2 regions of the Streptomyces sp. NPDC006997 genome follow, and region 1 is predicted to be linked to the other one. Evidence: riboswitches for the same ligand, from Rfam matches in the RefSeq annotation. Region 1 holds a riboswitch; the other holds the start of a gene.
The links. A riboswitch is a leader RNA that binds a small molecule or an ion and turns the genes downstream of it on or off. The one in region 1 is predicted to bind glycine.
Positions count from the first base shown of each region.

Region 1 (7,143 bases):
TTGAACGCGACCGCCTTCGCGGCGATCACATGCTCCAGCGGACCACCCTGCTGACCAGGGAAGACCGCGGAGTTGATCTTCTTGGCGAGGTCGGCCGTGGAGAGGATCACACCGCCGCGCGGGCCGCCCAGCGTCTTGTGTGTGGTGGTGGTGACGACGTGCGCGTGGGGGACCGGGTTCGGGTGCAGACCGGCCGCGACGAGGCCCGCGAAGTGCGCCATGTCGACCATCAGGTACGCGCCCACCTCGTCCGCGATCCGGCGGAACTCGGCGAAGTCGAGCTGGCGCGGGTACGCCGACCAGCCCGCCACGATCAGCTTCGGCCTGCTCTCCCTGGCCAGCTTCTCGACCTCGGCCATGTCGACCCGGCCGTCCTCGCCGACGTGGTAGGCCACGACGTCGTAGAGCTTGCCGGAGAAGTTGATCTTCATGCCGTGGGTCAGGTGCCCGCCGTGCGCGAGGTTCAGGCCCATGATCGTGTCGCCGGGCTTCAGCAGCGCGAACATCGCCGCCGCGTTGGCCTGCGCGCCCGAGTGCGGCTGCACGTTGGCGTGCTCGGCGCCGAACAGCTCCTTGACGCGGTCGATGGCGATCTGCTCGACCACGTCGACGTGCTCACAGCCGCCGTAGTAGCGGCGGCCCGGGTAGCCCTCGGCGTACTTGTTGGTGAGGACCGAGCCCTGCGCCTCCATCACCGCGACGGGCGCGAAGTTCTCGGAGGCGATCATCTCCAGCGTGGACTGCTGGCGGTGCAGCTCGGCGTCGACCGCGGCGGCGACCGCCGGGTCCAGCTCGTGCAGGGGGGTGTTCAGGACAGACATCCGGATACGACTCCTCAGTCCGCGGTGTGCGCGGCGTACTCGTCGGCGGAGAGCAGGTCGGCGGGCTCCTCGGTGACGCGCACCTTGAACAGCCAGCCGCCCTCGAAGGGCGCCGAGTTCACCAGCGACGGGTCGTTCACCACGTCGTCGTTGACCTCGGTGACCTCACCGGACACCGGCGAGTACAGGTCGCTGACCGACTTGGTCGACTCCAGCTCGCCGCAGGTCTCACCCGCGGTCACCGTGGAGCCGGCCTCGGGGAGCTGGGCGTAGACGACGTCGCCGAGCGCGTTGGCCGCGAACTCGGTGATGCCGACCGTCGAGACGCCGTCCTCGGCGGCCGACAGCCACTCGTGCTCCTTGCTGTAACGCAGCTGCTTGGGGTGGTTGCTCATGGCCTGAATTCTCCTGTACGAGGATGAGTGCTGCTGGTCAGGGGGACTGCTGACGGCGCTGGTGGGCAGGCCGGACACGCTCGGGTCCAGCCAACGGCCCGGCGCCCGGTGTGTCTACTTCTGCCGCTTGTAGAACGGCAGGGCCACCACCTCGTACGGCTCGTGGCTGCCCCGGATGTCCACGCCGACCCCGGCCGTGCCCGGCGCCGCGTGCGCCGCGTCGACGTACGCCATCGCGATCGGCCGGCCCAGGGTGGGGGAGGGGGCGCCCGAGGTGACCTCGCCGACCACCGCGCCGTCGGCGACGACCGGGTACCCGGCGCGCGGGACCCGGCGCCCCTCGGCGACCAGGCCGACCAGGACCCGCGGCGGGTCGGCCGCCGCCCGCTCCGCCGCCCGGGCCAGCGCCGTACGGCCGACGAAGTCGCCCTCCTTCTCGAACTTCACCACCCGGCCGAGACCGGCGTCGAAGGGCGTCAGGGAGGTGCTCAGCTCGTTGCCGTACAGCGGCATACCCGCCTCCAGGCGGAGCGTGTCCCGGCAGGACAGCCCGCACGGCACCAGACCGGCCGCCTCGCCCGCCCTGGTCAGCGCCTGCCACAGCTCGACGGCGTGCTCCGGCTTCACGAACAGCTCGAAGCCGTCCTCGCCGGTGTAACCCGTGCGCGCGATCAGCGCCGGGACGCCCGCGACCGTGCCGGGCAGCCCGGCGTAGTACTTCAGACCGTCCAGGTCGGCGTCGGTGAGGGACTTCACGATCGCCGGGGACTCGGGGCCCTGCACGGCGAGCAGCGCGTAGGCGTCCCGGTCGTCGCGCACCTCGGCGTCGAAGCCCGCGGCGCGCTCGGTCAGCGCGTCCAGCACGGTCTGCGCGTTGGAGGCGTTGGCGACCACCATGTACTCGGTCTCGGCCAGCCGGTAGACGATCAGGTCGTCCAGGATGCCGCCGTCCTCCTGGCAGATCATGGTGTAGCGGGCCCGGCCGACGCCGACCGAGGCGATGTTGCCGACCAGGGCGTGGTTCAGCAGGGCGGCGGCCTGCGGGCCGGTGACGGTGATCTCGCCCATGTGGGAGAGGTCGAAGAGCCCGGCCCGGGTGCGCACGGCGTTGTGCTCGTCGCGCTCGGAGCCGTAGCGCAGCGGCATGTCCCAGCCCGCGAAGTCGGTCATGGTGGCGCCGAGCGCGCGGTGCACGGCGTCCAGCGCGGTACGGCGGGGTTCGGTACTGCTCATCGGTCGGTCGTCTCCCAGGGCATGACGGCGGGGGCGAGGTCGTTCCTCCCCATCTGTCATCGGAACCTGAGAGGTTCGTCATGACCGCGCGCGGGCACCGCGTACGGAGATGACTTGCACCTTGGGTGGGGCCACCGGCACGGGCGGCCCGCTTTTCAGATGTGCCTCGCCCGCGCGGTAACGGGGCCTGAGAGATTCAAGGGAGGGACTTGCTCCTTCGGCGCCCCAGCGGCTGGCTGGGAACTCTCCCGCGCGGATTCAAACGGCCGGTATGCAGTTGGCGGGCACATCATTGCACGCCTGGCCCCGGGGCGGCAGGGGGAGCCTTCGCACGGCCGCCGCACCGCCTCAGCACGGCCGCCGCACGGCCTCAGCACGGCCGCCGCACGGCCTCAGCACGGCCGCCGCACGGCCTCAGCACGGCCGCCGCACGGCCTTCCCACGGCCTTCGCACGGCCTCAGCACCGTCGCCGCGCCGCAGCCGCACGGCCCTGTACGGCGGCTGTAGCGGGCTTGTTGCGTGAAGCGCACGAAAAGACGGAACACCCCGTATTACCTTCGCTTTACAGTCGACGGGCGGGACGCACACGACCCGCCCACGGGGAGGACGATCACGGTGAACAGGACCACGGCGGCGTACGCCACCACCTCGGGTCCCGCACTGCCCGAACAGGCCACCACCCCACAGACCACCGCCCCCGCACTACCCGCCCCCGTCGTCCGTGACCTGCGCGAGCGCGGCGGCCACAGCCCGCACGCCCTGCTCTTCGGCCCCCGCGACCTGGTCGTGGTCACCGGCCTGCCCGGCAGCGGCAAGTCCACCCTCATGCGCCGCACGGTCCGCACCGTCCGCGTCGACTCCCAGGACGCCCGCGACCGCTGGGAGAGCCGTACGCCGTCCTGGCTGCCGTACGCCGTCTACCGCCCCCTCGTCCGCGCCGCGCACTACGCCGGGCTGCGCCGCGCCCTGCGCGCCGGGGAGGCGGTCGTCGTGCACGACTGCGGCACCCAGGCGTGGGTGCGCGGCTGGCTGGCCCGCGCCGCCCGCCGCCGCGGCGGCACCCTGCACCTGCTGGTGCTCGACGTCACCCCCCGGCAGGCCCTCGCGGGCCAGCGCGCACGCGGGCGCGGCGTCTCCCGGTACGCGTTCCTGCGCCACCGCGGCGCCGCCGCCCGGCTGCTGCGCCGGGTGGAGCGCGGCGACCTGCCCGACGGCTGCGGCTCGGCCGTCCTCCTGGACCGGGACGCGGCGGACGCGCTGCGCAGGATCGGCTTCACCGGGTGAGGGACGGCACGACGGGTGCCGTTAGCCTTTTCAGCCACACGGCGGTACGGAGCAGGCGGTAGCAGATGGACATCCCGGCGCAGGCGCACCCCCATTCGCACGGCGGATGGCCCGGCAACGAACTGGAGGAGGTGCTCTCCGCCTCCCTCGGCGTGCCCTCGGCCGGGGCCCGCATCGTCGAGGTGCTCGGCCGCAGCTTCCTGTGGGTGCCGCTGCCCAGCGGCGGCGGCCCGCAGAGCGGCCCGCTCGACCTGCCCACCCTGGAGATCGACGGCCAGGCGTACGTCCCCGTGTTCAGCTCCGAGGAACAGCTCCGCCAGGTCACCGGCGCGCACATGTCGTACACCGTCGCGCCCGCCGTGGAGTTCGCCCGCGGACTGCCGCCGCAGGTCGGCATCGCCGTCAACCCGGACGGCGTGGTCGGCATCCCGCTGCCGCCGCCCGCCGTGGCCGAGCTGTGCCGGGCCGGGCGCACCCCGCTCGACGGCTTCGCCAGCGGCGGCCGGGTCCGGCTCTTCGAGCCCGACTGGCAGGACGACCCGGTCGACTTCCTCACCGCCGCGTCCGCCGAGTTCGAGGCCACCGGCGTCGTCCGCACCGCCCGCCGCTGCCTCGCCGCCGTCGAGACCGGCGACCCGGTCATGTTCGTCGGCGTCGAACTCTCCCAGTGGGAGGGCGACCTGCGGCTGCGCCCCATGGACGCCCTCGGCCGCGCCCTCGGCAGGACCCCCGTCAAGTGGCCGGTCAACCTGGTCCTCATGGACGTCTCCGACGACCCGGTCATCACCTGGCTGAGGGAAAGGGTCCGGCCGTTCTATACAACGGGTCAATAGGAGCGCCGGGCAGGACGGCCCGCCTCAGGGTGCGGGGCCGTATCCATGTGCGGCTCCGCCGCGTGGGCGCGCTCCACCACGGCGAAACCCGCACGTGGGCGCGAACCCGCGCACGCCCCGGCCCCGCTCCACCGTCGGAGGCTTACGCTAGGGTCACAAGCTGAATCGGCGTTTACAGAGGGGCGTAAAAAGGTGAGCGCTGGCACCGCCGCGGCCGGTCAGGTCGAGCACATGCTGCGCCAGGTGACACCCGGGCGCTACGACGCCTACGAGGCCCTGCTGCGTGCCCTCGCCACCCCCTCCACCGGCCGGATCTGGATGCTGCTCTGGCACGGCCAGTCCGGTTCCCCCGACGCCCAGTACGGCAACATGGACGTCGACGGCTTCGGCTACGCCCCCTGCGTCACCTCCGCGCAGGAGCTGTCCGCCAGTGGCTGGAACCGTTCGTACGAGGTCATCGACGGCATCGACGTCGCCCGCGCCCTCTACCCCGACCACTGCGGACTGTGGCTGAACCCGCACGCCCCCGGCGGCGGCGTCGGCGTGCCGTGGCTGGACCTGCGGCGGATCGCCACCGGTCTGGACCGCCAGCCCGCCGGACCGCTGCGGGTCTCCGAACCGGGGATCGAGGTCCCGCAGTTCTACGCCCTGCTCGCGCAGAACGCCCACCGCACCCCGGCCGTCCGCTCACTGCGCCGCGCCTGGGTGCAGCCCGCGCTCGGCGCGCCGTACCTCGCCATCGGCCTGGACGTGTACGACACCTCCCCGCCCGCCGTGGACGCGGTGCGCGCGATGATGCGGCAGTCCGTCAGCGCCGTACCGGACGGACTCCCCGTCTCCACGGTCGCGCTGTCGGACGAGCACGACCCGGTGGCGATGTGGCTGCGTGCCAACGCCCGTCCGTTCTACGACCGTGAGGCCCACGCGGCCCCGTCGGCGCCCGCCCCGGCCAGCGGCTACGGGTACCCGCCCACCCCCGGCCACCAGCCCGGCGCCACGGCCCCGCACGCTTACTGAGCGCAGTCGCCCCATCACCTCTGGCCTGCGCAAACGCCGGTTCTGCGCAGGTCGCGAACTGCTGCGTGTATCAGGCAAGTTAACTTACGCACCCGCGATGTACCAGTAGCTTCCGATTTATTGAGTGTTCAGATCTCGACTAGGTATCACCGCTATGCGGACTGTTCTCCGGCGCCCGTCGCAGTCTGTAGTGTTCTGGCGGTCAGTAGTGCATTCCCTTTTTCAAGCGGAACCCGGAGTGTCCTCCCTATGCGCATACCCAGATCCCGTGCCGCCAAGGCGATCACGGCCGCGTTGGCGGTCGGCCTGATCGTCACAGGCTGCGCCAGTGAGCGAGACGAGGAAGACAGCAGCGGTGCCAAGGACACGTTCGTGTTCGGCGCCCCAGGCGACCCCAGCTCGCTCGACCCGGCGCTCGCGAGCGACGGCGAGACCTTCCGCGTCACGCGGCAGGCCTTCGAGGCTCTGCTGGAGCACGAGTCGGGCGGCAGCAAGCTCGTCGGCGGCCTGGCGGAGAGCTGGGAGAGCAACCCCGAGGGCACGGTCTGGACCTTCAACCTCCGCAAGGGCGTGAAGTTCCACGACGGCGAGACCTTCAACGCCGCGGCGGTCTGCACCAACTACGACCACTGGTTCAACTGGAAGGGCACCTACCAGTCCAGCGCGGTCTCCTACTACTGGCAGACCATCATGGGCGGCTTCGCGGCGAACGAGGACGAGGAGACGCCCGAGGCGAACTACAAGTCCTGCACCGCGAAGGACGACAACACCGCCGTCATCGAGGTCAAGAAGCCCTCCGCCAACCTCCCCGGCGGCTTCTCCCTGCAGGCCCTGGCGATCCACTCGCCGAAGGCCATCGCGGAGTACGAGAAGCAGGAGGCGACCGCCAAGGGCGACGCCATCACGTACCCCAAGTACAGCCAGGAGGCCGGCACGGTCGCCGGTACCGGCCCGTACAAGATCGCCAAGTGGAACAAGGGCAACAAGGAAGTCACCCTGACCCGCTTCGACGACTACTGGGGTGAGAAGGCCAAGGTCAAGAACCTGGTCATCCGCACCATCGACACCGAGGACGGCCGCCGCCAGGCCCTCCAGGCCGGTGACATCGACGGCTACGACCTGGTCGCGCCCGCCGACGTCAAGACCCTGGAGAACGACGGCTTCAAGGTCCCGACGCGTGACGTCTTCAACCTCTTCTACGTCGGCATGACGCAGACCGCCAACCCGGCGCTGAAGAAGAAGGAAGTCCGCGAGGCCATCGCGCACGCCCTCGACCGGGAGAACCTGGTCAAGACCCAGCTGCCCGAGGGCGGCAAGGTCGCGACGCAGTTCATGCCGGACACCGTCGCCGGTTACTCGGACAAGGTGAAGACGTACGCGTACGACACCGCCAAGGCGAAGTCGCTGCTCGCGGACGCCAAGGAGAGCAAGCTCAAGATCGAGTTCTGCTACCCGACCGAGGTCACCCGCCCGTACATGCCCTCGCCGCAGGACCTGTTCGAGCTGATGAAGGCCGACCTGGAGAAGGCCGGCATCACCGTCACCCCGAAGCCGATGAA
Region 1 covers NZ_JBEYHH010000001.1:28,260-35,402, forward strand. The annotation lists gene glyA (serine hydroxymethyltransferase) at 1-821, opposite strand, end outside; gene gcvH (glycine cleavage system protein GcvH) at 836-1,216, opposite strand; gene gcvT (glycine cleavage system aminomethyltransferase GcvT) at 1,331-2,449, opposite strand; glycine riboswitch at 2,615-2,710, opposite strand; gene ABZ659_RS00120 (AAA family ATPase) at 3,060-3,734, shown strand; gene ABZ659_RS00125 (enhanced serine sensitivity protein SseB) at 3,800-4,567, shown strand; gene ABZ659_RS00130 (enhanced serine sensitivity protein SseB C-terminal domain-containing protein) at 4,760-5,584, shown strand; gene ABZ659_RS00135 (ABC transporter substrate-binding protein) at 5,834-7,143, shown strand, end outside.

Region 2 (7,143 bases), on a different contig from region 1:
GGGGCCCGCGACCGGTGACCATCTGCGGCGGGCCGGGATCACCACGGTGGGGGAGATCGCCGAGGCGGGGGAGGACGAGCTGGTCCGGCTGCTGGGGAAGGCGCACGGCCACGCGCTGTACGCGATGGCGTTGGCGCGGGACGAGCGGGCGGTGGTGGCTGAGCGGGAGACCAAGTCCGTCTCGGTCGAGGACACGTATGACGTGGACATCCACGACCGGGTGCGGGTGGGGCTGGAGGTGCAGCGGCTCGCGGAGCGGTGTGTGCGGCGGTTGCGGGCGGCGGGGTTGTCCGGGCGGACGATCGTGCTGAAGGTGCGGCGGTACGACTTCTCGACGCTGACGCGGTCGGAGACGCTGCGGGGGCCTACGGATGATGCGGTGGTGGTGCGGGAGGCTGCCGCGCGGTTGTTGGAGGGGGTGGACACGACCGGGGGCGTGCGGTTGTTGGGGGTAGGGGTGAGTGGGCTCGCGGACTACACGCAGGAGGACTTGTTCGCGCAGGCGGTGGGAGGCGGGGAGGAGGTGGGGGGTGAGTCGGAGGAACGGCTGGATGGTGAGGAGGGGGAGCGGGAGCGGCGGGACGGGGAGGTTGGTGTGGGGGGTGAGCGGCGGTGGGCGCCGGGGGTCGATGTGCGTCACGCGGAGTACGGGTACGGGTGGGTGCAGGGGAGTGGCGTGGGGCGGGTGACCGTGCGGTTTGAGACGCCGGGGTCGTTGCCCGGTCGGGTGCGGACGTTCCTGATCGGGGATCCGGAGTTGGTGGGGGTGGAGCCGTTGCCGTTGGTGCCGGGGGTTCCAGCGTGAGCCGGGGTGGGGGCCGGCGTGGGGGCCGGCGTGGGGGTGGGGCGCGCGGCCCGGCGCTGCGGGGTGCCTCTCCCAAGCTCTGCCAGCAGGGGTACCCCCAGCGCCCACCCGTGCCGCCCCGGCGGCACGGCTGTCCGCAGTTCGGCGAGCAGGTGGGTCTGTGGAGCTGGGGGCTCAGGCGTCGGCCTCTTCTGTGGGGGCGGGGGTGATGTCCAGGGCGTAGTGGTGGTAGAGCTGGAGTTCCTGTTCGGGGGAGAGGTGGCGGCCTACGCCGAAGTCGGGGGCGTCCTTGATCAGGGTGCGGTCGAAGGGGACGTGGAGGGTGCCGTCGACCAGTTCGCTGGGTTCGAGGGGGACGAAGGCGTCCCTGCTGAAGAGGCCGGTGCGTATGGCGGCCCATTCGGGGACGCCGGTGGCGTCGTCGAGGTAGACCTCGTCGACGGTGCCGATCTTGACGCCGTTGCGGTCGAACGCCTTGCGGCCGATCAGGTTGCGCGGATCGATGTCGGTCTGCACGGGCCCTCCAACTGGTCGCAAGTCATCCGTTACGGCGTGGCTCGTAGCGGTTCGGGCGCTTTGCTCCGGTTACTACGAAAGGGCAGATTGAGGAGGGCGGCCACTCGAAGAAGTCGGTCTTGTGTGCGCTGGTAGGCTGGCAGACGGCTGCTGACCCTGTGCGGGAGAGTCCTCCAGACACCATCGGAGGCGCCGAAGGAGCAAATCCTCCCCGGAATCTCTCAGGCCCACGTACCGCACGGACGAGGTCACTCTGGAAAGCAGGGCGGGTGTCGACGGCGTCCGCCCTCACCGACGGTGAAAACCGGAGGCCCGCGGGTGTCCGGTGAAGCTCTCAGGTTGAGATGACAGAGGGGGAGGCCGTTGGGGCACCCGTTTCGCGGTGTCCCCCGAAGGTCGTGTCAGACCATGGAGGCCTCCGTATGACCGCCCATCGCATTCCCCTCGCCGAGCTCGAGCGGGGCATCGCCTTCGAGCAGCGCCATATCGGACCCGACCAGGAGGCGCGGGCGAAGATGCTCGCGCAGGTCGGCTACGGCTCGCTCGACGAGTTGACCGCCGCCGCGGTCCCGGATGTGATCAAGAACGCCGAGTCGCTGGAGCTGCCGGAGGCGCGGAGCGAGGCCGAGGTGCTGGCCGAGCTGCGGTCGCTGGCGGACCGTAACCAGGTGCTCGGTTCCATGATCGGGCTTGGGTACTACGGGACCTTCACACCGCCCGTGATCTTGCGCAACGTCATGGAGAACCCGGCCTGGTACACGGCCTACACGCCCTACCAGCCGGAGATCTCCCAGGGGCGACTCGAGGCGCTGCTGAACTTCCAGACCGTCGTCGCCGACCTCACCGGGCTGCCGACCTCGGGCGCATCGTTGCTCGACGAGGGCACCGCCGCCGCCGAGGCCATGGCGCTGTCGCGGCGCATGGGCAAGAACAAGAAGGGCCTCTTCCTGGTCGACGCGGACGCCCTGCCGCAGACCATCGCCGTGATACGGACCCGCGCCGAGCCGACCGGGGTGGAGGTCGTCGTCGCCGACCTGAGCGGGGGGATCCCGGCCGACGTCGCCGGGCGGGAGATCAACGGGGTGCTGCTCCAGTACCCCGGCGCCTCCGGCGTCGTACGGGACCTGGCGCCCGTGATCGCGCAGGCCCACGAGCTGGGTGCGGTCGTCACCGTCGCCGCCGACCTGCTGGCGCTCACGCTGCTGAAGTCGCCGGGTGAGCTGGGCGCGGACATCGCGGTCGGTACGACCCAGCGGTTCGGTGTGCCGATGGGCTTCGGCGGGCCGCACGCCGGTTACATGGCCGTACGGGAGAAGTTCGCGCGCAGCCTGCCCGGGCGGCTCGTGGGGGTCTCCGTGGACGCCGACGGGCACAAGGCGTACCGGCTCGCGTTGCAGACGCGGGAGCAGCACATCCGGCGTGAGAAGGCCACCAGCAACATCTGTACCGCTCAGGTGCTGCTCGCCGTGATGGCCGGGATGTACGCCGTGTACCACGGGCCCGAGGGGCTGAAGGGGATCGCCGCGCGGACGCACAGGTACGCCGCCATCCTCGCCGCCGGGCTCGTCGCCGGGGGCGTCGAGGTCGTGCACGGGTCCTTCTTCGACACCGTCACCGCGCGGGTTCCCGGGCGTGCCGGTGCGGTCGTCGAGGCCGCCCGGGACAACGGCGTCAACCTGCGGCGCGTCGACGCCGACCAGGTGTCGATCGCCTGTGACGAGACCACCACCCGGGCGCAGCTGGCCGCCGTATGGGACGCCTTCGGGGTCGAGGGTGACGTCGAGGCGCTGGATGAGGGGAGCGCGGACGCGCTGCCGGAGGCGTTGCTGCGGGGTGACGAGTTCCTGACCCATCCCGTCTTCCGCCAGCACCGGTCCGAGACCGCCATGCTGCGGTACCTGCGGCGGCTCGCCGACCGGGACTACGCGCTGGACCGGGGCATGATCCCGCTGGGCTCCTGCACGATGAAGCTCAACGCGACCACCGAGATGGAGCCGGTCACCTGGCCGGAGTTCGGTCAGCTGCACCCGTTCGCGCCCGCCGAGCAGGCCGGGGGCTACCTCACGCTCATCCGTGAGCTGGAGGAGCGGCTCGCCGAGGTCACCGGGTACGACAAGGTCAGCCTCCAGCCCAACGCCGGGTCGCAGGGGGAGCTGGCCGGTCTGCTCGCCGTACGCGGGTACCACCGGGCCAACGGGGACGAGCAGCGGACCGTGTGTCTGATCCCGTCCTCCGCGCACGGGACCAACGCGGCGAGCGCCGTGATGGCCGGGATGAAGGTCGTCGTCGTGCAGACCGCCGAGGACGGCGAGATCGACGTCGAGGACCTCCGGGCGAAGATCGAGCGGTACCGTGACGAGCTGGCGGTGCTGATGATCACGTACCCGTCCACGCACGGCGTGTTCGAGGAGCACGTCGCCGACATCTGCGCCCGGGTCCACGAGGCCGGGGGGCAGGTCTACGTCGACGGGGCCAACCTCAACGCGCTGGTCGGGCTCGCCAGGCCGGGCCACTTCGGCGGCGACGTCTCCCACCTGAACCTGCACAAGACGTTCTGCATCCCGCACGGCGGCGGCGGTCCCGGAGTCGGCCCGGTGGCCGTACGGTCCCACCTGGCGCCGTACCTGCCGAACCACCCGCTCCAGCCCGCGGCCGGGCCTGAGACGGGCGTGGGGCCCGTCTCCGCGGCGCCCTGGGGCTCCGCGGGCATCCTGCCCATCTCCTGGGCGTACGTCCGGCTGATGGGCGGCGAGGGGCTCAAGCGGGCCACCCAGGTGGCCGTCCTCAGCGCCAACTACATCGCCAAGCGGCTCGAACCGCACTACCCGGTGCTCTACACCGGGCCGGGCGGGCTCGTCGCGCACGAGTGCATCATCGACCTGCGGCCGCTGACCAAGGCGACCGGCGTGAGCGTCGACGACGTCGCCAAGCGGCTCATCGACTACGGCTTCCACGCGCCGACGATGTCGTTCCCGGTGGCCGGGACGCTGATGATCGAGCCGACCGAGTCGGAGGACCTGGTCGAGCTGGACCGGTTCTGCGAGGCGATGATCGCCATACGCGGGGAGATCGAGAAGGTCGGGGCGGGGGAGTGGCCCGCCGACGACAACCCGCTGCGCAACGCTCCGCATACCGCGGCTTCTGTCGGTGGGGCCTGGGAGCACGCCTACAGCCGGGAGGACGCGGTGTTCCCGGGTGGGGTGTCCGTCGCGGACAAGTACTGGCCGCCGGTGCGGAGGATCGACCAGGCCTTCGGGGACCGGAACCTGGTGTGTTCCTGCCCGCCGCTGGACGCGTACGAGGACTGAGGGCCGTTCCTCGGGTGCGGGTGTGTTGTGGCCGGTCGCGCGGTTGCCCGCACCCCTGAGGGGCGCTTCCCTGAGCGCGTTCCGATGACTTACGCCGGGTAGGCGTGCGTCTGGGACGCCTTCACCGTGGCCCAGACCTTCGCTCCCGGGTGCAGGTCCAGTTCCGCCGCCGCGATCGTCGTCAGGTCGGCCGTGAGGGTGAGGTCGCCCTTCAGGGCGGCGCGGATCTGGTCGCCGTGTGTCTCCAGGCCCGTGACCTCGCAGTGCCAGAGGTTGCGGGCGCTGGAGCCGGTGGGGCGGGCGCGGTGCAGGGTGACCGCGTTCGGGGGGAAGGCGACGAACGCCGGGCCCGTGAGGTGTTCCGTGGTGGTGATCGCCGGTCCGGTGGTCACGTGGACCGTGTGGCCGTCCGCCTCGCCCTGGTAGAGGTTCAGGCCCACCAGCTGGGCGATGTAGTCGGTGCGCGGGCGGCGGGCGATGTCCGCGGGGGTGCCCTCCTGGACGACCCGGCCGTCCTCGACCACCACCAGACGGTCGGCCAGCACCATGGCGTCGAGCGGGTCGTGGGTGACGAGGACGGCGACCGCCTCGAAGTCCGCCAGATGGCGGCGGAGCCCGGCGCGCACCTCAAGGCGGGTACGGGCGTCCAGCGCGGCCAGGGGCTCGTCCAGGAGGAGCAGCCGGGGGTGGGTGGCCAGGGCGCGGGCGAGGGCCACGCGCTGCGCCTGGCCGCCGGAGAGCCGCCGGGGCCTGGCGGTGGCGTGGTCGGTGAGGCCCATGCGGGCCAGCCACTCGGCCGCCCGCGCGCGGGCCGCCGCCTTGGGCACTCCCCGGCAGCGCGGGCCGAACGCCACGTTGTCGAGGGCCGTGAGGTGCGGGAAGAGCAGGTAGTCCTGGAAGACGACGCCGACCGGGCGGGACTCGGGCGGGGTGCCGTCCAGGTCGCGGCCGTCGAGGCGCAGGTGGCCGCCGGTGAGCGGGGTGAGGCCGGCGAGGGCGCGCAGGGCGGTGGTCTTGCCCGCGCCGTTGGGTCCGAGGAGCGCGACGACGTCGCCGGGGGCGGCGCCGAGCGCGACGTCGAGGTGGAAGGCGCCGCGGTCGACGACGAGGTGGGCGTCGAGGCCGCCGCGGAGGTCGGTCATGGGAGGGGCTTCCCTGTCGGTCATGGGACGGGCTTCCCTGGGGGTCATGACGGGGTCAGCCAGCGGTCGCGCAGGCCCGCGAGGACCGCGATGGAGACGGCGAGCAGGACCAGGCTGAGGGCGATGGCCGCGGCGGGGTCGTTCTGGAGGGCGAGGTAGACCGCGAGCGGCATGGTCTGGGTGCGGCCCGGGAAGTTGCCGGCGAAGGTGATGGTCGCGCCGAACTCCCCGAGGGCGCGCGCCCAGGCGAGTACGGCACCGGCGGCGACGCCCGGCGCGATCAGCGGCAGGGTCACGCGTCGGAACGCGGTGAAGCGGGACGCGCCGAGAGTGGTGGCGGCCTCCTCGTAGCGGGGGTCGGCGGCGCGCAGGGTGCCCTCGACGCTGATGACGAGGAACGGCATCGCCACGAAGGTCTCCGCGAGGATCACGCCGGTGGTGGTGAACGGCAGGGTGACGCCGAACCAGGCGTCCAGCCACTGCCCGACGACGCCGTTGCGGCCGAGGGCGAGCAGCAGCGCCACACCGCCGACCACCGGCGGCAGCACCAGCGGCAGGGTCACCAGGGCCCGCACCAGGCGGCGGCCGGGGAAGTCGGTGCGGGCCAGCAGCCAGGCCAGCGGGACGCCGATGACCAGGCTCAGCGCGGTCGCCGAGGTGGCGCACACCAGCGACAGCCGCAGCGCCTGCCAGACCTCCTCGCTGGTCAGCTGGTCGGGCAGGGTCCGCCAGGGCGTCCGGACCAGCAGGGCGGCGAGGGGGAGCAGGAGGAAGGCCAGCCCGGCGAGGGCGGGGACGAGCAGCGGCAGCGGTACGGAACGGGTGCCACGGCGCCGTGTCCTACGGGTGGCCGGTGGGCTGGTCATGGGGCGAGGAAGCCGGCGTCCGTGAGGATCTTCCGGCCCTCGGCGGAGCGCACGAGGTCGATGAACGCCTGGCCGCCCTCCGCGTTGGGGGCGTCCTTCAGGCGGGCGATCGGGTAGTTGTTGACGGCCTGCGCGGACTCGGGGAAGGGGACGCCGGTCACCTTGCCGCCCGCGGCCCGGACGTCGGTGCGGTAGACGAGGGCGGCGTCGGCCTCCTTCAGCTCGACCTTGGTCAGGGCGCTCTTGACGTCCCGCTCGTAGGAGACCGGGGTGACGCTGACGCCGCCCGCTTCCAGGGACCGTTGGGCGGCGATGCCGCAGGGCACCGTCGCGTCGCACAGGACGACCTTCAGACCGGACTTGCCGAGGTCCTTCAGGGTGGTGATCTGGTCGGGGTTGCCGGGGAGGGTGGCGATCTCCAGCTGGTTGCGGACGAAGGTGGCGGGCGGCCCCACCGTGCCGTCCGCGTTGACCACGGTCTCCATCGTCCCGGGGCTGGCGGCGGC
Region 2 covers NZ_JBEYHH010000032.1:72,057-79,199, reverse strand. The annotation lists gene ABZ659_RS27700 (DNA polymerase IV) at 1-805, shown strand, start outside; gene ABZ659_RS27695 (PRC-barrel domain-containing protein) at 980-1,321, opposite strand; glycine riboswitch at 1,473-1,568, shown strand; gene gcvP (aminomethyl-transferring glycine dehydrogenase) at 1,744-4,629, shown strand; gene ABZ659_RS27685 (ABC transporter ATP-binding protein) at 4,719-5,771, opposite strand; gene ABZ659_RS27680 (ABC transporter permease) at 5,816-6,637, opposite strand; gene modA (molybdate ABC transporter substrate-binding protein) at 6,634-7,143, opposite strand, start outside.
Region 2: another riboswitch for glycine. It lies ahead of gcvP (aminomethyl-transferring glycine dehydrogenase); the one in region 1 lies ahead of gcvT (glycine cleavage system aminomethyltransferase GcvT).